2 regions of the Fructilactobacillus florum 8D genome follow, and region 2 is predicted to be linked to the other one. Evidence: predicted binding sites of a transcription regulator. Region 2 holds the regulator's gene; the other holds the start of a gene.

Region 1 (12,633 bases), on a different contig from region 2:
ACAATCAGAGGTGTTACCCACTGCGGAAGTGCTGGAAACCAGAAACGGAGATAGATCCCAGAAGCCGTTAAATCGGCCATTGCCAAACTAGCCCAGCTCAGCCAGTACGCCCAACCAATCGCAAATTCCCAGCGATCACCTAAGTATTCGCGCACAAAATCAATAAAAGAATGTAAGTGCAGATCTGACAAGAGTAATTCTCCGACTGCCCGCATCATTAAGTATGAGAAAATCCCGGTAATCAGATAAGCCACAATCAGCGCCGGACCAGCTGATTTAATCGCCGTCCCAGAACCCAAAAACAGTCCGGTTCCGATCGCCCCTCCAATTGCAATCATTTGTACGTGTCGCGAGGTTAAACCGCGCTTTAAATCCTGCTGCTGTTTTGCCACCATTTCCATCACCTTTCTTTAACAAACTAATGATTTTCGTAAAATAAGTATAGCGGTAATCTTATCAATTTATAAAAATCTAGTCAAACAGACAAAACCTAGTGTAACTGCTAGAATGTGACTAGGGAGGTGTCCATGTGCATAAACTAAGAACAATTCTATTGATTACCGCGTTTATTTTAATTTTGATCTGTATGACCGCACTTTCGATGTACTCAAAGCAGCGACACCCTCAAGTAACAGGAAGTTGGCTGGCTACTACTACACTGGTTTGTAACCAACCCGGATAGCTTAAGCCCCAACCAAAAAGAGCAGTCTTTCGACTGCTCTTTTATCGATGAAAATTTTCACAGGGTTACCATGTTTATAAATCATGGAAAACTGAATCCTGTTCGTTGTCGGTTGCTATTACCCTTAAACCTTGCTAATTTATTTAGCTCTTCAGCCTCTTTAGCAAGTAAAGCATTCTTTTCAGAAGCTTTTAAATTGTATTTAGAGATCGTCTTGTAAACTGCCAATTATTTTTAAAATCCATTCGTCATATTTATCATCTCTTTTATTTATTATAATTATGGTATAATAATTTCTTTAGGAGATGCTTCGATGAATGAAAATTTTATTAAGCTAAAAAAAGCAAACTTGGGTTATGGTCATGATGAAAAACATATCGTTTTAAATGATATCAATATTGATTTTTTACCTGGAACAATCACAGCAATTGTTGGTCCTAATGGCGCTGGAAAATCTACTCTTATAAATTCCATTGTTGGGGTTTTGCCACCCCTATCTGGAAAAATTGAATTTAAGGTTACAAATGATTTAAATCAGCCAAATTTTAATAAAGTAGGGTTTTGTCCTCAAGTACCACTAATTGATTGGTTTACTAGTGTTAAAAACAACGTTATTCTGGGACCGCTCCTATCCGGAAAAACCCTTAAAAAAAGCCGTAAATTAAGTATTAGTGCTATGAAACAAATGCAGATTTATGATTTAAGGAATCGACCAATGGATCATATTTCCGGAGGTCAACAGCAAAGAGTGCAGATTGCAAGAGAGTTGGCTAAAAATCCCGACGTCTTTATATTAGATGAACCAACTACGGGGTTAGATGTTTATTCATCGGAAAAACTATTTAAATTTTTAAAAACAAAATCGATTGCAGGATCAATCGTAATCATTTCAAGTCATGACCTAACAATTGTTGAAGAATATGCTGATAAAATCGTTTTAATTGGAAATAATAAAGTAAAATTTAATGGGTTAATGAGCGAGTTTATTCAAAAAGGTGCTCGCAATAAGTTGGTAGAAATCACACCTAAATCTGGTAATTTTAGTCAGGTGGTTAAACAATCAGTTAGTACTTTTAAAGAATCTGACAATGGTAACCTAATTATTAACTTTAGTGAATTTGAAAAATTTATGAATGTAGCTGAAAAAAATAATGAAGTTATTGATTATATTAGTATGCAGCAAAAAAGTCTACGCGATATTTATCTAGATATGAGTTTGGAGAAGTGAGCGATGGATCCATTAAATTTTAAAAAACAATCCATTGGTTTTAGGGGAGCATTTATTGTTATGTACAATGAAATTAATGCTTTCTTCTCTAATCTTGGTGGATTAATTTCAATGACGATGCAACCAATCCTTTTTTTTGCATTTCTGGTTATGGGATTAAATTCAACGACTAATAATTTTAATTACCATGGCATAATTATTTCATATGCATCATACGCTTCTATTGGTGTAGTCGGTTTAATTATGACAACTCAGATGTCGCAAGCTGTTTATCGAAGCACTGTGGACAAACAATTCGGATTAATGGCCATTAAATTTATGAATGGGGTTAGACCATTTCAATATATTTTAGGGATGAGTGTTTTCCCAATATTTGGTTATTTATATCAATGTTTGATCCTTTATTTATTGTTAATCGTATTTAAGATAAAGGGATTGGTAGTCTTATTCCCGATAGCCATCTTGGTGGGAATTATAATGTTGTTATTTTGGAGTTCCTTGGGAATAATTTGTAGTTGCCTGTTTAAAAATTATCAACAACGGGATATCTTCATTCAATTAGTATTCACCCCCATCGCATTTACTGCCCCTTCTTTTTATCTTGACGGTCATGGACCTCTATATCTAAAAATACTAGCAAATATAAATCCAATGACCTACCAGTTACGTGCTTTGCGATCGATTATATATAGAATCCCTGATATTACTACAATAATAACTTCCCTACTGCTAACCATACTTGTTGTTATTTTAACAGCTTTCTTACTTGATAAAATTCAGCTTACTTTACAGGAAAAAATTTAAAGCAGTTCCGCTGGCCTTGTTTGTTGGGCTGGTTCCTTAGATTACAGGTCACAAGCTTGTTCACATTGCAGAATCATTACTAATGATTAATTATTCACTTTGGTCAGCGAATTTTCTTTAGATTTAGAAGCATCGTCCTCTATGTCTTTCGAGTTCAAACCAAAAAGGCCTAATCACGAAATAATTAGAACCTTAATATTAAATTTACCAACCACAGTTAACAAAAAATCATAAAAAAGCGCTAATCATCCTGTGATTAGCGCTTTAATTTTTAATTTAAAGATCTTATTTAACAAAGTGACTTATTGATCTTAGTCGGTTAAATCGGATTTAATATCATTAATCTTATCTTTAACATTTCCTTTTTCTTCATCGAAATCACCAGCTAGTTTCTGAGCTGGATCATCCTTCAGCGTCCCTTCAACCTGTTCAGCTTTACCTTTGAACTGATCACCCAAACCGTCCAGTTTGTCAACTAAATAGTCAATCCCGTCAGAATCTTTCACGAGCGCGTATCCTAAGATAACATTGGCAGCTAAGCTAAAACCTAGTAATAAATTTTTCATGGTAAAACCTCCTATAATTTAATTAAGTTAAATGTAACACAATCAATCATCAGGCGCAATGACAATTAATCGGCATTATCAGCGGATGACTCGACACCCGTACCGTGATATTCAGCTTGAATTATTTGTCGCAAGTCTTCGATCAATGGCTCTTTCGGATTTGCCGTTGTACATTGATCACCATACGCTAGTTCTGCCAGTCGTTGGGAGCGTTTTTCAAGCTCTGCTTCATTAACTCCCTGCGCCTCAAGACTCAGCGTTATCCCAACTGAATGTGCCAATTCGATAAAGCGATGCACAAGCGCTTCTTTTAATTCTTCATTAGTTTGCCCCGGTAACCCTAGATAGCGAGCAATCATGGCGTAATCTTGATCTGCTCGAAACGATTCATATTTAGGCCAAGTTGCAATTTTCTTTGGTTGTTTAAAATTGTAGCGAATTACATGCGGCAACGTGATGGCAATCGCAATTCCATGGGTAATCCCAAATTCTCCGCCAATTTTATGGGCAATCGAATGGGTGATTCCCAAAAAGGCATTGGCAAATGCCATCCCAGCAATTGTTGACGCCGTATGCATTTCAGCACGGGCATGTTGATCCCCATGGTAGGCAGCCGTTAAATTGTCAAAAATCAGTTTGATAGCTTGCAACGACAACGGTCTAGTATAGTCAGAAGCCATCGTTGAAACATAGGATTCAATGGCATGAGTTAGGGCATCGAGTCCCGAAGCCGCGACGGTACCCTGCGGTACACTCATTACAAATTGTGGATCGACAATGGCAACATCTGGTGTCAATGCATAATCAGCTAATGGGTATTTGACATGGTGTTGCTCGTCAGTAATAACCGAAAACGGCGTAACTTCTGATCCGGTTCCCGAAGTACTAGGAATAGCAACCATCTGCGATTTACGCGGTTTTTCAAACCGATAAACCCGTTTTCTGATATCAAGAAATTTTTGGCGGGCGCCAAAGAAATCGGTGTCTGGTTGTTCATAGATCAACCACATCATTTTAGCCGCATCAAGTGGTGACCCACCTCCAAGCGCAATGATCGTGTCCGGCTGAAAGGCCTGCATTTGCGTAACCCCGGCCTGTATCATTTCTAGGTTAGGTTCGCCGTGAATATCATCAAAAATGTAGTACTGAACCTGATTTTGACGGGCATTTAGTTCATCTAAAACCTTGTCAACATAATGATACTTAACCATTGAAGGACTGGTAACAATAAACGCTTTAGTGATATTAGGCATGTCTTTAAGATAACGAACCGAGTTTTTTTCAAAATAGATTCGTGGTAGTTTAATCCACTGCATATTATTCCTTCGCTTAGCAATTGTTTTGATGTTCAACAAATCCATGTCGGTCACATTATGCGAAATCGAATTTTCGCCCCATGAACCTGTCCCAAGGGTTAGTGACGGAGTCATATTATTGTAAAGATTTCCGATACCTCCTAACCCCGAGGGCGAGTTCACGATTACTCGCGAAGCTTTGACTGCTACCCCAAATTTGGTGGCCAGCTCATCATCGCTAGTCTGAATAGCAGCGGTATGCCCCAAACCACCGTATTCCAACAATTTTTCTACTTTCGCAATGGCATCGTTTTGATCAGTTGCCGTATAAACCGAAATCACTGGTGACAACTTTTCTCCAGACATTGGATAATCTGGTCCAATACCAGTCATTTCAACTGCTAACACCTGAGTATCCACAGGAATCTTGAGATTAGCTAATTCAGCAATCTGCTGTGCTGTGGCTCCGGCAATGGGGCCCTTGACACTCAGTCGCTCCGGATCAAACATCGCTTCCGTTAGTTGCTGTTGTTCAGCCTGCGGAACAAAATAAACTCGATTTTTTTCTAATTCGGCTTTAACTGCCGAATAAATCTGCTGATCAATTACCGCACTGTTCTCAGTGGCACAAATCATTCCATTATCAAAGGTTTTTGACAAAACCAAATCATTAACTGCTCGCAAAATGTTAGCGGTTTTTTCAATATACACCGGACCATTTCCAGGACCGACTCCTAAGGCTGGTTTCCCCGTCGAGTAAGCGGCCTTCACCAATCCTGGTCCCCCGGTCGCCAAGGTACAAGCGACGTGGGGATGATTGATCAGATAATTCGTTGCTTCCCGGCTGGGTTTAGTAATCCACTGAATGGCATCTGCAGGTGCTCCAGCTGCCACTGCTGCATCACGAACAATTTTTGCTGCCTTGATTGACGACTGCAAAGCTTGCGGATGAAACGAAAAAATAATGGTGTTTCTGGTTTTCATGGCAATAATTGCCTTAAAGAGGGTCGTCGAAGTTGGATTAGTAACCGGCGTGATTCCAGCAATCACTCCCAGTGGTTCAGCGACCTGCTGATAATCTTCCTCAGGATTATCATTGATTACGCCCACGGTTTTATCATTGCGAATACTATGCCAAATTTCTTCTGTTGCAAACAAATTTTTGATAGCCTTATCTTCTGCAACTCCGCGGCCAGTTTCTTCATATGCCAACTGACCAAGCATTTGATGGGCATCCACCCCTGCCATAACCATGGCTTGAGTGATTTTGTCAACCTTCGCTTGATCAAATTGACTCATTGTATCCAACGCTGCCTGTGATTTTTTAACTAGTTCATCGATCGTTTGTGCGACCTGATTAGTTTGAGTTTCACGTTTCATAGTGTAGCTCCTTTAAATAGATTTTGTTCAACAATTCACATATGTGTTAAAAATAAAAGCGGTTCCTGACCGCTCCGCAAAGATTAATGCGTAAAGTCGAAGACGACCCGTCCAACAATTTTACCAGCCTTCATCTTGTCAATTACCTGATTAATATGCTCCAATTTATCCGTTCGAACGATCGGTTCCACGGCGTGCTCGGCGCCAAATAAAAAGGTTTCACGTAAATCTTCGCGCGTCCCGACTAGCGAACCCGCTACTTTGATTCCATCAAGCACCGCACTGGTAATATTAAGCCCCATTTCCCCCTTAGGTAAGGCTACCGCCACCAGAGTTCCAGCTGGAGCCAAGGCTTTTACGGCATTTGTAAATGCCTGTGAACTAACTGCAGTGACCACAGCCACTTGAACGCCCCCATTTGTCTGGGCAAGCAACTGCTCAGTTGCATCATCATCATGGCGATTAATGAGAACATCAGCACCATGTTCCTTGGCAGCAGCCAGTTTTTCTGGGTCACCATCCGTTACCACTACTCGGGCCTTAAACACATTTTTGGCTAGTTGAACTGCCAAATTGCCTAGACCCCCGGCGCCAACAATTTCAACCCAGTCACCTGGTTTAGTGTGTCCTTCCTTGAGCGCTTTATAAGTTGTCACGCCTGCACAAGTAAGTGACGTTGCCTGAACGGGATCCAGCTCTGCGGGAACTTTTACCGCGTACTTAGCATCAACAATGCAGGCTTCCGCCATCGCCCCGTCCACGCTAAAGCCAGCATTTTTAACCTGCCGACACAGGGTTTCATTACCGGTAACACAATATTTACAAGTTCCATCTGCAGAGTAAAACCATGCAATTGAAACGCGATCGCCAACCTTTAGATTTGTAACTTCCTCACCAATCTGGGTCACCTTACCAACCCCTTCATGACCGATAATTCGACCAGGAACTGCTCCAAAATCACCGGCAGCCACGTGCAAATCGGTGTGACAAAGACCGCAATATTCAACCTTCACAAGGGCTTCATAGGGCTTGATTGGTCGTAACGAGACATCCTTGATGTCCACATATCCATCTGAATTTTCCCGCACAACTGCTGCTTTTACCATTATCGTTCCTCCTAAAGCTAGTTTCAAAATAAAATTTCACTTGTTAAAACATTCACATTTACAAGAATAATAATAACACCTTTGGAATTGTTTGCATACCCGGTGTTATTTTCTTAAACTTTTTTTATTAATTTAGCACAATTCTTCCGTTTACTAATGCCACCATTGCCAGTAACGCCGCTAGTGTAATGATTATCATAACTAACCATTCAAAGCTTGTCAGCTGCCGATGTTGCTCATGAGCTGCCCACCAATAAAAGACAAAACCCAAGACATATGCAATTGAACACAGCCAGAGGTACTGGAGCCCGGCAAAGATAATCCCAAGCACTTCAAATCCCAGTGCCACTATTCCGGGAACCATAAGCTTCAGCGAGTGTTGGGCCCAGCCAACTTTGATTTGGTAAGCTCCGACCAAGGCGTAACAAACTACAATGGCAGCCGTACAAAAGGAAATCGCCACTTGGTAAGCTTGATTAGTAAAAAGGAGCGAAACTAAAAACAACTGTAGTAACACTTGGGTTAACCACAGGGAATTAGCGGGCGCTCTATGCCGATTTAAACGACCAAACCACTGGGGCAAGAGATGTTCGTTGGCCATCTGACTGGTTGCCTCCACTGGTAATAGCGTCCAGGATAGCCAAGTTCCCATTACTGTCAAAATCAAAGAAATGCTGACAAACGCTCCACCCACAGGACCAAGCATTTGTTCCACCACATAGGTTAGGGCTGGATTGCCAACGTGTGCCAATTGGGCTTGCGTCAGATATCCATACGGTAACATCGAAATGACCACGTTCAAAATCAATAAGGAGATAAACCCAATAATAGTTGCTCGACTAGCATCCGTGCGACGGCGCGCACGATTAGCCATCATCGTAGCACCCTCAATTCCAATGAAAATCCACATCATGATCATAATACAGTGCTTAATTTGCTGGAAAATCCCACTAGGGGTGGCGACTGAATAGGTAAAATTGCTGCTAAAATTTTGCCAAAAATGAGCAGTAAAAATACCGGCATTAAAGGTAACGAGCCCCAAAAGAATGAAAGCCACCAAGGGAACTAACTTTACGATCGTCACAATGGAATTAATAAAAGCCGCATTTTCAACCCCGTTAACTACCAACCAGGTCAATAGCCATGAAATAATCGATGCGGTAATGATGGCTGGTCCAGAATTCCCTGATTTAAATACCGGTAAAAAGTAGCCGAGAGCCGACATCATCATCGTAGCAAAGGCAATGTTTCCAATCCAAGCTGACAGCCAGTAACCCCAACCAGATAAGAAGCCCGCAAAATTACCAAATCCTGCTTTGGCATAGTCAGAAATTCCCGTTAGTTCTGGATGGGTTTCACTCAATGACTTTAAGCTGAGGGCTAATCCCAAGATTCCAATCCCGACAATCAACCAGGCTAATAATGCTGGCCCCGGCGTAGCAACCGCTGCCAATTGCTGACTAGCGTTGTAAATCCCAGCGCCAATGCTCGAACTAATCACTAACATGATTAGTCCCACCAAAGAAACGCCGCCTTTTCTATTCATTAGTTAAAAATCCTTCCCAAATAAGCGCTTCGATTCAAAATAAGGTTAAATCGCCGAGCGTTGCCGCCATGATCGCCATAATTGCCGGTTTCCGGTTGCCCGCTTCTTGAAACTGCCGGGCGTACTTACTACGAAAAACCGTATCGGTAACCTCCAAAGCCGGACCATCTAAACCATGACATTGACTGGCAACCTGGGCAGCCGTAGTCGTATTGCCATCATGAAAAGCCGGCAAACAATGCATGAAGATCAACTGGTCAGTGGGTGTCTTAGTTTTTTCAAGTAAGGCCGAGTTAACCTGATAGGGACGCAACAAATCAATCCGTGCTTGCCAATTATGTTCACCCATGGAAACCCACACATCAGTGTAGATGACGTTAGCTGCTCGCACCCCTTTCTCAATATCTGCGGTTACTAGTGGTCGGGCTCCGCTTTGTTGCGCCAATGTCTGTGCTTTTTGCTGCACAGCCGCGCTCGGCTGCAAGGCGGGAGGCGCGACGATGTGAACGTTAACCCCCAGCATCGAACCAGTTACCAACAACGAGTTCGCCACATTATTCCGCCCGTCACCAACGTAAGCCAGATTAATTCCACGCAAATGCCCAAAATTTTCCTTAATCGTCAAAAAATCAGCGATCATCTGCGTTGGATGCCACTCGTTTGACAAACCGTTCCAAACCGGAACTTGGGCGGCAGTGGCCAACGTTTCTAAATCTTGCTGGGCAAATCCGCGATACTCGATCCCGTCTGCCAATTCACCAAAAACTCGACCGCTGTCTTCAATCGATTCCTTCGTTCCAAACTGGCTGGAGGTTGGATCGATGTAAGCCACGTGGGCCCCCATTTCAGCGCCACCAAGTTCAAATGATAACCGCGTTCTAGTGGAAGTTTTTTGAAACAGTAAAATCAGCGACTTATCATGCAGGTATTGAGGCACCCTTCCGTGTTGTTGCTTTTCCTGCTTCAACTGGCTAGCAAATTCAATTAAAGCTTCCAGTTGGGCGGGTGTAAAATCAACTTCCTTTAAAAAAGAGCGACCCTGCAAACCTTTTAATTTATTTAGCACTGTCATCAATTTGTCTCCTGTTAGTTTGCTAGCGGAGCTCGGCGAATCGGTTGTGACATGCACCGCGCTCCGCCACGTCCTCTTGATAATTCTGATGAGTGAATTTCATACACTTGGAGTCCATGCTGCCGCATCAATTCCACTGAAACGTGATTACGATCGTACGTAATTACTTCTCCAGGAGCAATCGCTAGGTTGTTAGAACCATCATTCCATTGTTCTCGTGCTGCCACTACTGGATCACCATTTCCGGTTTCCATCACATCAATTTCTGACAAATCCAACACTTCTTTCAACGTCGCCGCCAGGTCAGTTCGATGCAACAGCCGCAATTCTCCATGTGCTCCTGGTTCTAAAATATTAATGTTCAGCTCACCTGCCTCATTCATGATTCCTGGATAGACGGTAAATTGATCATAATTTACCATTGTAAAAACCGTATCAAGATGCATCATGGCATGATTATGCGGAATTTCAACGGCTACCACTCGGTCAAAGTGTGAATGAGGATTCGTAAATAATTCTCGCGCTAACTTTTCAATTGACCGCGTTGAGGTTCTTTGCGAGACTCCAATGGCTAAAACATGATCACTCAACACTAACTCATCGCCCCCCTCTAGGCGAGCATCGCCCGTCCGTCCCTGCCAGAGATCGACTTTTCCAGCAAACCGGGGATGATATTGAATAATGTATTGTGAAATCAAAGATTCTGGTTGCCGAGCGGCAAAACTCATACGATTAATCGTCAACCCCGTTCCCATCATTGCCTGCGGATCCCTTGTAAAGTAGGCATTCGGAAGTGGGTCAAGGATAAAGGGATTGGCAGCGTCGGAACCAGCCACATCATGTAAAGAAGGCCGCTTAAAACTTACCTGGTTGCGGCGGACGCCTGCATAAATCGTCGCCACCAGATCTGCCGGTGCCAAAGTATGAAAGTAAGTCATCAAATCATGCGCTGCTGACCCAGTATAATAATGTTCTCGCAAATAATCGGTTAGAAATGCATCTAAAACCTGCTCATCTTGAAAAATATCTTCCAATAATTGCTCAACATAGACCGTCTCAACCCCGTGTTTGCGGAGAGTCTGTGCAAAGTAATCATGTTCTGCAGCCGCAATCTTTTGGTAAGGAACATCATCAAAAAGCATGCGCTCCATCGTCTGTGGTGTAATATTCTCAACCTCTTGCCCTGGTCGATGTAATAACACCGATTGTAAGCGTCCAATTTCTGAGTTGACTTGAATCGCATTGTTTTCCATGATTTAAATCCTTTCCATCCTACTTCGTTTGAGGCTTGCTGATTTAATCTCTATCGCTATTATACAAGAATTACCCACAACAATTTACCGACAGTCAACAATTAATTAAAAAAAGACTTCGCAGTCCTGCGAAATCTTTGGTCGATTAGCCTTGTTCCTGTTTTTGCACCGCCAAAACTTGTTGGTAAATTCCCGTCATCCACTCAGCATAAGTTTGCTTTGGGGGCACGGTCTCCGTAATTTTGATCACCGGAACCTGGTGCTTTTTCGCTAGAGATACCATTTGACGAACCACTTTGCTATCATTTTGAGTATTGTCTACAAAAAACGCGACCTCCCGTTTTTCCAACGACGCACGCAAATCACGCACTGCTTTAGGACTCGGATCAACTTCTTTATCGATTGCATTCGCGAAACTAGCATTTGCGACTTGATAACCCATATATTTTAAAGCGTCATTAAATACCGGCTCACTCACTGCCACTTTCTGATTCAGCTGCTTAGTAGCCAGATTAGTTCGCGCTTGGTCAGCTAGATTCGTTACCGCAGCATACTTCTTTTGTTGAGCCGCTGCATTCTTTTGAAACTGTTTTTGTTGCTTGGGACGCAAATTGCGCGCCTGCTGTTCAATCTGTGTAATCATTTTTCGTGGCATTCTTGGATCAAAAAACAAGTGCTCGTTCTCACCATCGTGGCGATCTAAAACGTGGGCTGCCACCACTTGGGGCTGTTTTTGAGCAAGCTTCGCCATCCAATCATCGTAACCAATCCCATTCCAAATCAACAGATCGGCCTGTTCAACCGTATGTGCCGTTTCGGTTCCTGGTTCAAAATCGTGAGGATCAGTCGTTCCTTGCACGATGGCCGTCGCTTTTCCCTCCTGACCCAGTACTCCTTGTGCTAATTGGGCATAAACATTTGTCGAAGCAACCACTTTTAATTGGTGGTGCTGGCTACTAGCTGGTTGCTTTTTTTTACAACCAGCTAATAACAGGGGAATGAGTAAAAGGGTCCCGATCAAAACCCAGCGTCGTGTTTGTTTCATTGCGTTTCCTCCTAATCCGTGCTAACTTAAAATTGTCGAAAGTATTAAACCAGCGTTGAATTCAACTATCAAAGCATAACACTGTTACGTAACTCTTGACAACTATTTCTTTGAAAGGAGTCGCTTATCACTAATCATCATGAGCAACTAGCCACCAAACAGGTGCTACTTGAAGCCGCCACGACGGTTTTTTTAACAAAGGGCTTTGACAATGCCACTATTCGCGAAATTTGTCGCAAGGCAAATCGCACCACTGGAGCCTTTTATCAGCATTTTCAATCCAAAAACGAACTCCTGAAAATTATCCTGAGCCCACTGTTCACAGCCCTTACTAACAGCTACAAGCAGCAGCTTCAGCAGGGACTTGCCGCTATTAACAAAGTCAAGATCGGTCAAATCTGGCAGGAGTATTTGTTGAATCTTGACCCTCTGATTACAATCATCTATGCCCACCCACAAAAACGAGCATTACTCCTATTTGATGCAGCCGGTTCCCAGTACAGTGATTTAGCCGAACTGACCACCCGGTACTTCACCCAACAATTTATTGAACTGATCAATGTTATGCAGCAACAGCACGTGATTCCCTTTGAATTTCAGTTCAATTACCAAGAACTCCACTTCCGAGTCTTTGCTTTTTTTGCAACTGTCTGTGA
Region 2 (12,633 bases):
CGTTAATGTATTATGGTAGCAAAAATTTTTTCAGAACCGGTTCAGGTTGCAAATTTTGAAACAGATCTTCATGGTGATATTAATCTGCAGTATTTAATTGATACCATTGTGCAAGTTTCTGAGGATCAGTCTAATGATTTGGCAGTTGGAATTAATCGAGTCCAACAAGCGGGGGCTACCTGGGTTGTAATTCAATACGACGTCACTATTATGCGCTTGCCACGCGCCAATGAACGTCTGGAAGTTTCAACCCAAGGCTCTGAATATACCAATAATTTTGCGCGGCGTAATTTTTGGGCTCGTACTACTGATGGTCAGTTGTTAGTTTCGGTTACTAGCCTTTGGGTAACGATGGATTTAAAAACTCGCAAGATGGTAAAAATAAATCCGGAGATGGTGACGCCATACGGCAGTGAACGAGTTCATCGGATTGGGCGGATGCAAAAGATCCAAAAATTACCGTCAGAAGAGGTTATTAGTACTAATTATCCGGTTCGATTTTCGGATATTGACTTTAATGGACATGTTAGTAATACTCATTATATTGGTTGGATGGTCGATACCCTACCGTTTTCATTTTTAAAAGCGCATCGGGCGGTCGGATTTAGCATTAAGTTTGCTGATGAAGTTCGTTATGGTGACGCGGTTACCAGCCGAGCAACAGTCCTTCCTGCTGAAACTGGTTATGATTGGTCGGTTCACCAAATACTAGTCCAAGAACAAGTTTCTGCGACAGCCCAAATTAAATGGGAAAACTTAGAATAAGAAGTGATAATGATGAAAGTATTGGCACTGGACACCTCCAACCGCCCGCTAACCGCGGCGGTGTTGGACGGCAACCAGCTATTAGCAACGACGACTATTACAACGGAACGAAAACATGCCGCATTTGCCTTGCCCTTAGTAGCAGAGTTGCTAGAGCGGGCGCACTTGCAGCCAACCGACCTTGATCGAGTCGTCGTAGCTAATGGACCGGGTTCATATACCGGTCTGCGGGTTGCAGTTACGATTGGGAAAGTACTAGCAACCACCCTTAAGATTCAATTAGTTGGAATTTCTAGTTTAGCCACCTTAGCGCTGAACTTTAGTGATACTAACCGTTTGATTGTTCCATTATTTGATGCGCGTAATGACTTGGTATTTTCGGGAGTTTACCAAACCGAACCAGCTGGTTTGAAAACGGTGCTCCTTGATCGACATGTGGCATTCTCGCGGTGGATTTTAGAACTACAAAAATTCCATGATAACTTGTTGTTTGTCGGTCAAGATACGCTACATTTTGTGGATCAGATTAAGGAATCTTTTCCTACGGCAGTAGTAGTATCAGGACCAAAAGCGCTTCCCCAAGCTGGAGAATTGGGATTAGCCGGGCAGAAACAAGCAGTGGTTACCGATGTAGATCATTTTGTGCCAAGATACTTGCGATTGACCCAGGCGGAAGCAGATTGGCAACGAGAACATCCAGGAGAGGAACAGCACAATTATGTGGAGCACCTTTAAAGAATGGTATCGTAAAAACGTTAACGATCGTTTGGAAAACAAGATTGATAACGCGTTAGTTTTTAAAAATCGTCAGGTTGAAATCTGTGGGAATCATTATTTTTTAGGGAAAGGAACGCTAACGGATCTTCCAGACATTGTTAAGGTTAGTCGGGCAGCTGGCCGAGGACATTTCAAATGGAGTCGCAAACGGTTTCAACTTGGATTACGTAACGATCATGATCGCTTTTATTTCATCTTACGGTATCATGATGAATTGGTAGGCTTTATCGATGCGGTGATCAAACGGGACCAACGGCTTTGTATCATTGATTCATTGGCAATCTTACCAGAGTTCCAGCACCATGGCTTAGGCTACTTTTTAATTACCACTTGCATTGAACGCGCGCGTGAAATGGAGTTACAACAAGTTTTAGTTTGTTGTTCAGATGATGATGACAAAACTCAGGGTATTTTGACTGATTTGGGCTTTGTGACCAAGGAAGAAGCTAAACAGGATCGGGCTGAAACTGGGCTGACTGAATTTCAGTTGAACTTGGAAAAACGGAATGTTTTAGCTTCTAAAAATTTTGGTAGATAATGATTGTGAGTTGAAAATGAAGAGCAAAACAAGTTTAATTCTCGCCTTTGAAACGAGTTGTGATGAAACCAGCGTGGCCGTAATTCGTGATGGTCGAAAAGTGCTTGCTAACGAAGTGGCAACGCAGATTAAAAGCCATCAACGATTTGGTGGAGTAGTTCCTGAGGTCGCTAGCAGACATCACATCGAACAGATTACAATTTGTCTAGAGCAGGCGTTGCAAACGGCTCAGGTAGACTATGCGGATTTGAGTGCGGTTGCAGTTACATACGGACCGGGATTAGTGGGATCTTTGCTGGTGGGAGTTACAGCAGCTAAAACGGTGGCTTGGGCGCACCACCTGCCACTTTTACCGGTAAATCACATTGCTGGGCATATTTATGCAGCTCAGTTTGTGCAACCAATTAAATTTCCTGCCATGGCGTTGGTGGTTTCTGGTGGGCATACGGAATTAGTATGGATGCCAGCCGAGAACCAGTTTGAAATCATTGGTGAAACCAGAGACGATGCAGTTGGCGAGACCTATGACAAGGTTGGTCGGACGATGGGGTTGGCTTATCCAGCCGGACCCCAAGTCGATCAACTGGCACAGCAAGGTCAGGATACTTTTGCTTTTCCGAGAGCAATGCAGGATGAAGCTGGCTATGATTTTAGCTTTAGTGGGCTGAAAAGCTCCTTTATTAACCGGGTTCATCATGCAGAACAGGTACACGAACAGCTTTCTCAGGTCGATTTGGCAGCTAGTTTCCAAGCAGCTGCAGTGGATGTCTTGGTTGATAAAACGGTCCGCGCACTCCATGAATATCCAGCACAGCAGCTGATCCTGGCTGGGGGAGTTGCAGCTAATCACGAATTACGTCAACGTCTCGCTAGCGCGGTAGCCAACCAAGTCCGATTGGTAATGGCACCAGCACAGTTTTGTGGTGATAATGCTGCCATGATTGGTGCCGCTGGTTGGATGTTAGAAAAGCATCAGGTGCGAGCTGATCTAGACTTAAATGCTAATCCTAGCTTAGAATTTGAACGAATCCAATTAAAAAAACACTAGTCCAGCGGCTAGTGTTTTTCTTACGGAGGTTCAGAACGGCAGTAATTTTTTGAAAATATTTTCACAAAGAATTGTTTTATGTTAAAATAATTCTTATCAGGCTTTCGATAATAGTCAGGTGGAGGAAATTAAATGACAGAAACAAAGATTCCGCGTGCAACGGCCAAGCGGTTACCATTGTACTATCGCTACCTTAATATTTTGCATGATGGTGGGAAAACAAGGGTCTCATCGAATGAATTAGCAGATGCAATTCGAGTTGACTCAGCAACCATTCGGCGCGATTTTTCGTATTTTGGGGCTTTGGGCAAGCGCGGTTATGGTTATGATGTTGATAACTTGCTGGCATTTTTTAAGGATATTCTCGATCAGGATCGACTAACCAATGTTGCACTCGTCGGGGTTGGTAATCTGGGTCATGCTCTACTTAACTTTAGCTTTCATCAGGATAGTAACATCCGCATTTCGGCCGCTTTTGACATTAATTCTCAAGAGATTAATACGGTTCAGAGCGGGGTTCCTATCTATCCCATTGAGCAGCTAGTGACGCAGTTACAGGATCAGCAAATTACGGTTGCGATTCTCACAGTTCCTTCGCGAGTAGCACAGGAGGTGGCGAATCAAGTTGCTGAAACTGGGGTGAAGGGGATTTTGAATTTCACGTCGATCCGGTTGTCAGTTCCAGATCGAATTCGCGTCCACAACGTTGATTTAACGAACGAGCTCCAAACTTTAATCTACTTTATTGACCACTACGATCAGAAATAAAAGGCGAACTGTCAGAGACAATTCGCCTTTTTTACTGAACAAAGTTCTTGCAATTTTAAGAAAAGCAGACTATATTAGAAAATGTAATTAGCACTTGAATAGTTTGAGTGCCAAAATTAATTTGTTGGAGGGATTAGCATGTTACAGCCAATTGGAGATCGAATTATTATTAAGGTTCAGGAACCAGAAAACCAACAAGTTGGTGGGATTGTTTTGGCAGATAATGCCAAAGAAAAACCGACGGAAGGCGAAGTAATTGCAGTCGGAGCTGGAAAAGTCCTTGATGATGGAAAGACCGTTGCACCAGTTGTTAAAACTGGTGATCGGGTAATGTTTGACAAGTATGCAGGGACTAACGTCGACTATCAAGGGGAATCATACTTGGTAATGCATGAGAATGACTTGTTGGCAATTTTAAAATAGATTAAATCAGACTCAAAATAAATTTTTATGAGGTGAATTAAAATGGCTAAAGAAATTAAATTTTCTGATGACGCACGTAGCAAGATGCTAGATGGTGTTGATCAGTTAGCAGATACGGTTAAAACCACGATGGGACCAAAGGGTCGAAACGTAGTTTTAGAGGAAGCAGCTGGGGATCCAACGATTACTAATGATGGAGTAACGATTGCAAAAGCAATTGAACTTCCAGATCATTTCGAAAACATGGGAGCTAAGTTAGTTTCCGAAGTTGCTTCTAAAACTAACGATGTTGCCGGTGACGGAACTACGACAGCGACGGTGCTAACGCAGGCAATTGTTAAAGAAGGTATGAAAAACGTTACTGCCGGTGCAAACCCCGTTGGCGTTCGTCGTGGAATTGAAAAAGCAACTGAAGCAGCTGTGGCTGGATTACACAAAATGAGCCATCAGGTTGCCAGCAAGGAAGATATTGCACAGATTGCTTCGATTTCATCTGCTAACGAACGAGTTGGTAGTTTGATTGCGGATGCAATGGAAAAAGTTGGTAACGATGGAGTTATCACGATTGAAGACTCCAAAGGTGTTGAGACCAGTCTTGATGTTGTTGAAGGAATGGAATTTGATCGTGGCTACATGTCACAATACATGGTAACCGACCAAGAAAAAATGGAAGCAAACCTTGATAATCCATATATTTTATTGACTGACAAAAAGATCAATAATATGCAAGACATCATGCCACTATTGCAGTCAGTTGTTGAACAAGGTCGTTCACTTTTGCTCATTGCTGATGATATTGGTGGTGAAGTATTGCCTACCTTAGTTTTGAATAAAATGCGGGGAACTTTCAACGTTGTTGCGGTTAAAGCACCTGGTTTTGGTGATCGTCGCAAAGCGCAACTAGATGATATTGCTGTTTTGACTGGCGGAACAGTAATTAGCGATGATTTGGGTCTAGATCTAAAAGACACGACCATTGATCAGCTTGGTCAGGCTAACAAAGTTAACGTGACGAAGGATAACACGACCATCGTTGAAGGCAAAGGTGGTCAGGATGCTGTTCAACAGCGTGTATCAGAAATCAAGAATCAGATTGCCGCTTCTAGCTCAGACTTTGATAAGGAAAAATTACAGGAACGGGTTGCTAAATTAGCTGGTGGCGTTGCTGTCATCAAAGTGGGAGCAGCTACTGAAACTGAATTGAAAGAACGTAAATACCGCATCGAAGATGCTTTGAACGCTACTCGAGCTGCCGTAGAAGAAGGCTTTGTTCCTGGTGGTGGGACTTCCTTCATTAACATCTTGTCAGATGTTGCAAACCTTGATGCTACTGGCGATGAGCAAACTGGAATCAACATTGTGCTACGAGCTTTGGAAGCACCAGTTAAACAAATTGCAGAAAATGCTGGTGTTGATGGGGCAGTCGTGGTTGATCACCTGAAGAAAGAACAAGCAGGGATTGGTTACAATGCTGCCACTGGTAAATATGAAGATATGATTAAAGCCGGAGTGGTTGACCCTACCAAGGTTAGTCGTTCGGCACTACAAAATGCTGCTTCTGTTTCATCATTATTATTAACAACGGAAGCGGTAGTTGCTGACAAACCAGAAGAAAAAGCAGATGCCGGTGCTCCCGGACAAATGCCACAAGGAATGCCAGGAATGATGTAATTTAAATTAAGAAAAGCTCGCAATGGCGGGCTTTTTTTATTTTCTAAGCTTGTTGCCGCAAAATGAACGTAGTATAGTACAATGGAAAACAGGGATTAACCCAATTTAAAGCTAAAGTTATGGGAGTAAGGTTCATGTGGCGATATTTAAAAAGACTTATTATTGGTAGACCGCTCAAAAGTAGTGATGTTTCGGGACAATCACTAACTAAATTCAAAGGATTAGCATTATTATCATCTGATGCGCTATCTTCGGTGGCCTATGGAACTGAACAGATTACGGCGGTGCTGATTACGCTTTCAACTGCGGCGTTGATGTATCAGATGTGGGTTGCTTTGCTGGTGCTCATCTTGTTAGCCGCCATTACCCTTTCTTATCGACAGATTATCTATGCCTATCCTTCTGGGGGTGGTGCATATGTGGTTGCTCGGACGAACTGGGGTGAGGGGGCTGGATTGGTAGCCGGCGGTTCATTGCTAGTTGACTATATGTTGACGGTTGCTGTGTCAACGACTTCTGGGACGGAAGCAATTACCTCGGCGATTCCGTCGTTGTATGCTTACCAGGTTCCCATTGCCATTTTTATTGTGCTCTTTATTATGGTCTTAAATCTTCGTGGAATGAGCGATTCAGCCTCTTTTCTAGTGATTCCAGTGTATCTATTTATTTTAATGATCCTGGTAATGATTGTTTGGGGTGGTTACAACATTCTGAATGGAAATATTACTTATCGGGCAACTGCACCAGTTACTTCATCTGTCCAGGGAATGAGTTTACTACTCTTTTTTAAAGCATTTTCATCGGGGTCAGCTTCGTTAACTGGGGTGGAAGCGATTAGTAATGCGGTTCCTAATTTTAAGGATCCAAAACGAAAAAATGCTGCCAATACGTTGGCGTTGATGGCAATTATTTTGGCGCTTTTCTTTGCTGGAATTACGTTTTTGAGTTATTACATGGGGATTGTACCAAGTGCCAAAGATACCGTTTTATCTCAAATTGGGATGGGCGTTTTTGGACACGGCTTTTTCTACTATGTATTGCAAATGGCAACTGCTTTGATCTTGGCAGTTGCTGCGAACACTGGTTTTTCCGCTTTTCCAATCCTGGCTTTTAACATGGCAAAGGACAAATATCTGCCACACGCATACCTTGATAAGGGTGATCGGTTGGGCTATTCCAACGGAATCATTTCTTTAGCAATTGGTGCGATTGTACTGATTTTAATCTTCAATGGGAAAACTAATTTATTGATTCCGTTGTATGCGGTCGGAGTCTTTGTTCCATTTACTTTGTCACAATCGGGAATGATTGTTCATTGGTTGCATCATCGAGATGGTTTTTGGCCCGGGAAAGCCCTGATTAATTTAGTCGGAGCTGCCATCTCGGCAATTTTAGTAGTCTTCTTGTTTATTCTTCATTTTGTAAACGTGTGGCCTTATTTGATCATTATGCCACTGATTCTCTACATGTTTAACTTGATTCATAATCATTATAAATTGGTAGCCGCACAGCTTCGAATTCGGAATTTGGATAGTAAACAGTTAGAACATCATTACGATGGTTCAACGGTAATCGTTCTAGTTGGCAACGTCACGCAGGTTACTCGTGAAGCGATTAGCTATGCCAAATCAATTGGTGACATGGTAATTGCCGTTCATGTTTCTTTTGATTCCAATCCAGAGCATGAGGTTAAAATTGAACAACGATTTCGGGATGAGTATCCGGACATTCGTTTCGTTAACTTGCATACTTCTTATCGCTCAATTAATGATCCGGTGTTGAGATTTTGTGATGTGATTTCACGAAAGGATACGGAGCAAAACTATTCCACAACGGTTTTGGTGCCACAGTTTGTTCCAAGACGACACTGGCAACATGTTTTGCATAATCAAACTGCTTTGCGGTTGCGGGCAGCCTTAAATTCACGCCAAGACATTATTGTTTCAACGTATAACTATCATTTAGATAATTAAAAAGTAGATAATTAAAAGGGGCTTGTTTAAACAGTAATCCTGTTTAAACAAGCCCCTTTTAATAATGATTACTTGTTTTTTATTAGTAGTAATGGTATAGTGACCTTAATTATAGAAAGATTAATGTTACTATGAATGTCTTGTTTTTTCGAGGTGATAAACATGAATTTTCAAAATGATAAAATCCATTACAAAATGTATAAAGCTAAAGGTAAGTGGGTTTATGCCGGGATAACTACCATGGTAGTAACTGGTGGATTCCTGTTTTTGAATCAGGGCGCCAAAGTCCATGCCGATCAAGCTAACCAAGCAACTGCCACCCAGCAAGATCAGTCTGATCGTAGCACGGTAAGCAATGATAGTTTAGCATCCACAAGTGTTGCGGCGGAACCTGATTCAGCAAATTTGTCGGTTCAATCACAAGCAACCACTTCCCAAGCAGCTACCTCGGAAGCAACTACTTCACAAACGACTGATTCGATTGGAAACTCTACTAGTACCGAGACTTCGTCCGTGTCAGCAAGCAAACCAAGCGAACAAGTTTCAAATGCTCCGGTAGAATCTGCACAGGCAGCACCGGTTTCACAAACTACGAGTTCACAGGCCTCAGTTGCTAGTGCCACTCAGTCAGAAGCGACGGGTTCGCAGGTAGTAACTTCTCAGCAACCACAAGCCAGCGAGAAGTCAGTAATGCCGTCGACAATGACCCTAGCAGCTGAAAATGGGGAAACCTTTAATGCAAATGTCACCGATCCGGATTATCCGGCAGGAAAGTGGCAGGATCCGAATTCAGATCATTATACGTTCGGTTATTTAAAAACTGATGGTACGAGTCAGCCGGTCGAAAACGTTGTCTTTTCGACCAATCGCAATGGTGATGGAACTGTTTATATTTATGAATTTGATGCGCAAAATAATTTATTAAATTCATATACATTAACTGGTGAAAAGGATTCGGTCACTTCAAAGAGTAATCCTGGAATTACTTACACGAAGTATAGTGAATACAGTGTTACTGCCAGTCAAGCGGGGAGTGGACGGTTTTCCAAAGACTGGTTTTATGATGATAACGTGATTAGTCCGCAGTATAGTAACATTGGTTTTTTCGTGCCTAAACTAATTAATCAAAAAGTTACGTATATCGATAAAGATACGAACCAAGTTGTTTCAACTCGAGATATTTCGGGGATGTCTGGTCAGGATTACTTGATTGACGGGATTCCAAAAGAAATTGTGGCGCAGGATTATGTTGTAAGTATTCCTGATAATCATCAGGGGTTAGTGTCTTCTTTTGGGATTCCAGGGACTAAGTGGACCAAGACCTTTGTAGGCGGAAAGTATACGTTGGTATACACCGAAGTTGACAGCAAGGGAACCATGGATGTCAATTTGTATGATGATGCCGGTAATAAAGTGGGGCAAACCTATCGAATTGATGCTAACTACCAAAAGAATGGGGATACTACTAATTATTACTATGATACCCCGGAAGGTCCAATTAACGTTCGATCAATTTACGTTCCCCAGTCTAATGACATCGTCTATTATGTAAATCGGCTGGCCAAGCTAGTCCCAGTGAATAAAGCGACCGGTGAGCCATTTAACAATGGTGATGACGACGTTCTCTATGAAACGGATCCAAATGATCGCACTAAAATTGTAGCACCAAAAATTCCGAACATTCCCGGTTTCTTAGCCTTAGATCCTCGCGATCCGTCAGGAAAAACGTACTTAAAACCAGGTGATCCCTATCCAGTTGCAATTGATGATCCCGGTACTGATACGCAGGTCCAGTATATTGAAGATCAGAGTAGTATTAGCGGTAGTAATAAAACAATTACGGTTGGAGATGCGGTACCGACGGCTGAAGAATTAGGAGCAGCAGCGACTGACCCTGAGGGCAACCCAATTGCTGTAACCGTTGATACTTCACAAGTCAATAACCAAGTTCCTGGCGATTACCCCGTCACGATTACTTCAGCTGATGGTCAAACCAAGACGGTCACAGTTACGGTGGTACCAAATGAGCAAACCATTGACGGCAATAATGCTAAGATTGCAGTTGGCGATCGGGTGCCAACGGCTGCTGAGTTAGGGGCATCCGCGACTGATAAACATGGGAATCCGATTGATGTAACGGTGGACACTTCGCAGGTTAACAATCAGGTTCCTGGCGATTATCCGGTTACGATTACTTCAGCGGATGGACAAACCAAGACGGTCACGGTTACGGTGGTACCAAATGAGCAAACTATTGACGGCAATAATGCGACAATTACCGCTGGCGATCGCATCCCGACAGCTAGTGAGCTGGGTGTTTCAGCAACGGATAAATTTGGGAATCCGATTGATGTAACGGTAGATACTTCGCAAGTTAATAATCAGGTTCCTGGGGATTATCCAGTCACTTTAACAACCGCGGACGGACAAACCAAGACAATCACGATTACAGTGTTGCCAAATAAACAGAAAATTGACGGCAATAATGCGACAATTACCGTCGGCGATCGCATCCCAACGGCCAGTGAACTAGGTGTTTCGGCGACGGATAAGTTTGGGAATCCGATCGACGTAACGGTAGATACTTCGCAAGTCAATAATCAGGTACCTGGTAATTACCCAGTGACCCTAACAACTGCAGATGGACAAACCAAGACAGTGATAGTTACGGTGCTTCCCAAAAAGAATGATGTTAATCGTAACGGTCTGATTATTCATGGTAATAATGCTGTGATTAATGTTGGAAGTCGAGTGCCAACAGCTAGTGAGCTGGGAATTTATGTAACCGATCAATTTGGGAACCCGGTTCGATTTACCGCAGACTTTTCTCAGGTAAACCCATTAGTTCCAGGAACCTATCCAGTAATAATTACAACGGCTGATGGTCAAGTGTTCACGATTATGATTACAGTAGTGGGCACGACACCGGCGACCATAAATTCTAGTTTGCCGGTAAATCAACGCTTAGTAGCTCCAACAGCAACAAAATCAGCTTCAGGACAACAGCACTTACCACAGACTGGTCAAACTAATCAGGCTAGTCTCTGGCAACTATTGGGAACTGGATTCATCACGCTGGCTTCTTACCTCGGCTTTAGAAAACGGAAACATTCATAAAAATGAATTAATTAACAACAATAAAAGAGTCTCGATGATTAATCGAGACTCTTTTATTGTTGTTTGGTAAAAAATCTAGAGACCGACAATCTTGGCAAAAATTGGTACGATGACATCAACGACAATGGAAATAATTACAACGGAGATGGCAGCCATGGAACCTTCAATAGGTCCTCGCTCGAGTGCCTTGGCAGAACCTAAGGTATGCCCAGCTGTTCCCAGCCCAAGACCAATCCCGATCGGATTTTTTAGGTGGAAAATTTTAATAATCCAATCAGCTGCGGCATAAATAATGACGGCATTTAAGATGCAGGCCATGGCAGTGATGGCAGGAATCCCTTTGATCCCAGTAGCGATCGGCATAGCAACCGCTGTTGTTGCTGCTTGTGGTAACATCGATGCAATTGCCGCATGATTTAGTCCAAGTAATTTTGAAACGTAGTACATAATTATGAGTGAAATTAAGAGACCAATAATCAGTGCTAAAAGAATTTCAAGCCAATACTTTTTGACAATATCGTTTCGCCGATAGAGTGGCAGGGCAAAAGCAATGGTTGCTGGAAATAGGAACCAAAAGATGATGTCGCCACCAGGCTTATATAAATTTTTGTAGATCCAAGTAATTGGGAGGTTACTGCTCTTAGCTAGTAGCCAGAGCAAAAAAATACCTAAAATCATGCTGACAAATAATGGTTGAAAAAGAAAAAAACCATGTGATTTTTTGAACAACCACGTTCCAATTAGATAGACTACAAGGGAAAGTGCAATTCCAAACATTGGGGTGCCCAAAAATTTCAATAATTCTACCTGCATTTTAGTCCTCCTGCTGCTGATCTTTAATTGGGAAGAATCGTTGTCGTAACCAAATTAAGCCGGTGGCAACCAGCGCTACCGAAACTAACATAACAACGGTGGAAATAATAATCATTACCACCAGTTGTAAGCCACTGTGCTTCATAATATCCAGAGAAGTGGCTAACTGAATTCCCGATGGAACAAAGAGAAAGGCCAGTAAGCTGATCAAAAAATTGCTTAGCGTTTCAATTTGTTGTGGTTTAATCAGACCGATGGTTAATAAGAAATAAAGGATTAGCAATCCAATTACCGGAGCCGGAACGGGGAAAGTAGCCGGAAATAGGTTTGACAAGCAGTATGACACGAATAAAATCACGGCGAAGATCCCCATTTGAGTGATAATAGGTGTTTTTTTCTGAGGATCTGACTGAATGTGCATAAAAATTACCTCCATATTGTGATGTTTTTCACTATGTATTATAGCAGAAACACCGCAAAATACAATCGGATTTAAGGTTGTGGAGGAGAGGTTAGATAACATTCCGCTCCCAGTTGGTAGTGGGCTTGACCGGTTAAACGTTCGGTGACACGGGCTTGAAATGTTGAAACCTGCGCAACGGGAACGGCAGTAGTGATCGTCACTTGTTCGGTATAGGTAGTCTTTAAAATCGGTAATTGTTGCTGGTCTAAAAATGAACGTAATTTATTAAGTTGTGGATAATCCAGACTGATGGTAAGTTGCCGAGCTAAGGTTTTTT

What was found. The regulator Rex, encoded in region 2, represses fermentation and respiration genes when NADH is low (regulators of the CRP and FNR family bind a similar motif). The targets are predictions, from matches to a motif close to TTGTGAANTANTTCACAA.
Region 1: the regulator Rex is predicted to act here: its motif matches at 7,102-7,119, upstream of adhP (alcohol dehydrogenase AdhP).

Annotation. Positions count from the first base shown of each region.
Region 1 is NZ_ALXG01000013.1:38,846-51,478, reverse strand. It holds gene B808_RS01360 (amino acid permease) at 1-395, opposite strand, end outside; gene B808_RS06520 (hypothetical protein) at 530-682, shown strand; gene B808_RS01355 (metal ABC transporter ATP-binding protein) at 996-1,910, shown strand; gene B808_RS01350 (ABC transporter permease) at 1,914-2,714, shown strand; gene B808_RS01345 (CsbD family protein) at 3,026-3,280, opposite strand; gene adhE (bifunctional acetaldehyde-CoA/alcohol dehydrogenase) at 3,346-5,955, opposite strand; gene adhP (alcohol dehydrogenase AdhP) at 6,039-7,061, opposite strand; gene B808_RS01330 (basic amino acid/polyamine antiporter) at 7,189-8,607, opposite strand; gene argF (ornithine carbamoyltransferase) at 8,642-9,679, opposite strand; gene B808_RS01320 (arginine deiminase) at 9,694-10,932, opposite strand; gene B808_RS01315 (metal ABC transporter solute-binding protein, Zn/Mn family) at 11,078-11,977, opposite strand; gene B808_RS01310 (TetR/AcrR family transcriptional regulator) at 12,140-12,633, shown strand, end outside.
Region 2 is NZ_ALXG01000033.1:36,548-49,180, forward strand. It holds gene B808_RS03885 (acyl-[acyl-carrier-protein] thioesterase) at 13-765, shown strand; gene tsaB (tRNA (adenosine(37)-N6)-threonylcarbamoyltransferase complex dimerization subunit type 1 TsaB) at 775-1,500, shown strand; gene B808_RS03895 (GNAT family N-acetyltransferase) at 1,484-2,080, shown strand; gene tsaD (tRNA (adenosine(37)-N6)-threonylcarbamoyltransferase complex transferase subunit TsaD) at 2,097-3,128, shown strand; gene B808_RS03905 (redox-sensing transcriptional repressor Rex) at 3,261-3,896, shown strand; gene groES (co-chaperone GroES) at 4,035-4,319, shown strand; gene groL (chaperonin GroEL) at 4,362-5,990, shown strand; gene B808_RS03920 (APC family permease) at 6,125-7,963, shown strand; gene B808_RS03925 (LPXTG cell wall anchor domain-containing protein) at 8,126-11,080, shown strand; gene lrgB (antiholin-like protein LrgB) at 11,156-11,893, opposite strand; gene B808_RS03935 (CidA/LrgA family protein) at 11,895-12,314, opposite strand; gene B808_RS03940 (YigZ family protein) at 12,386-12,633, opposite strand, start outside.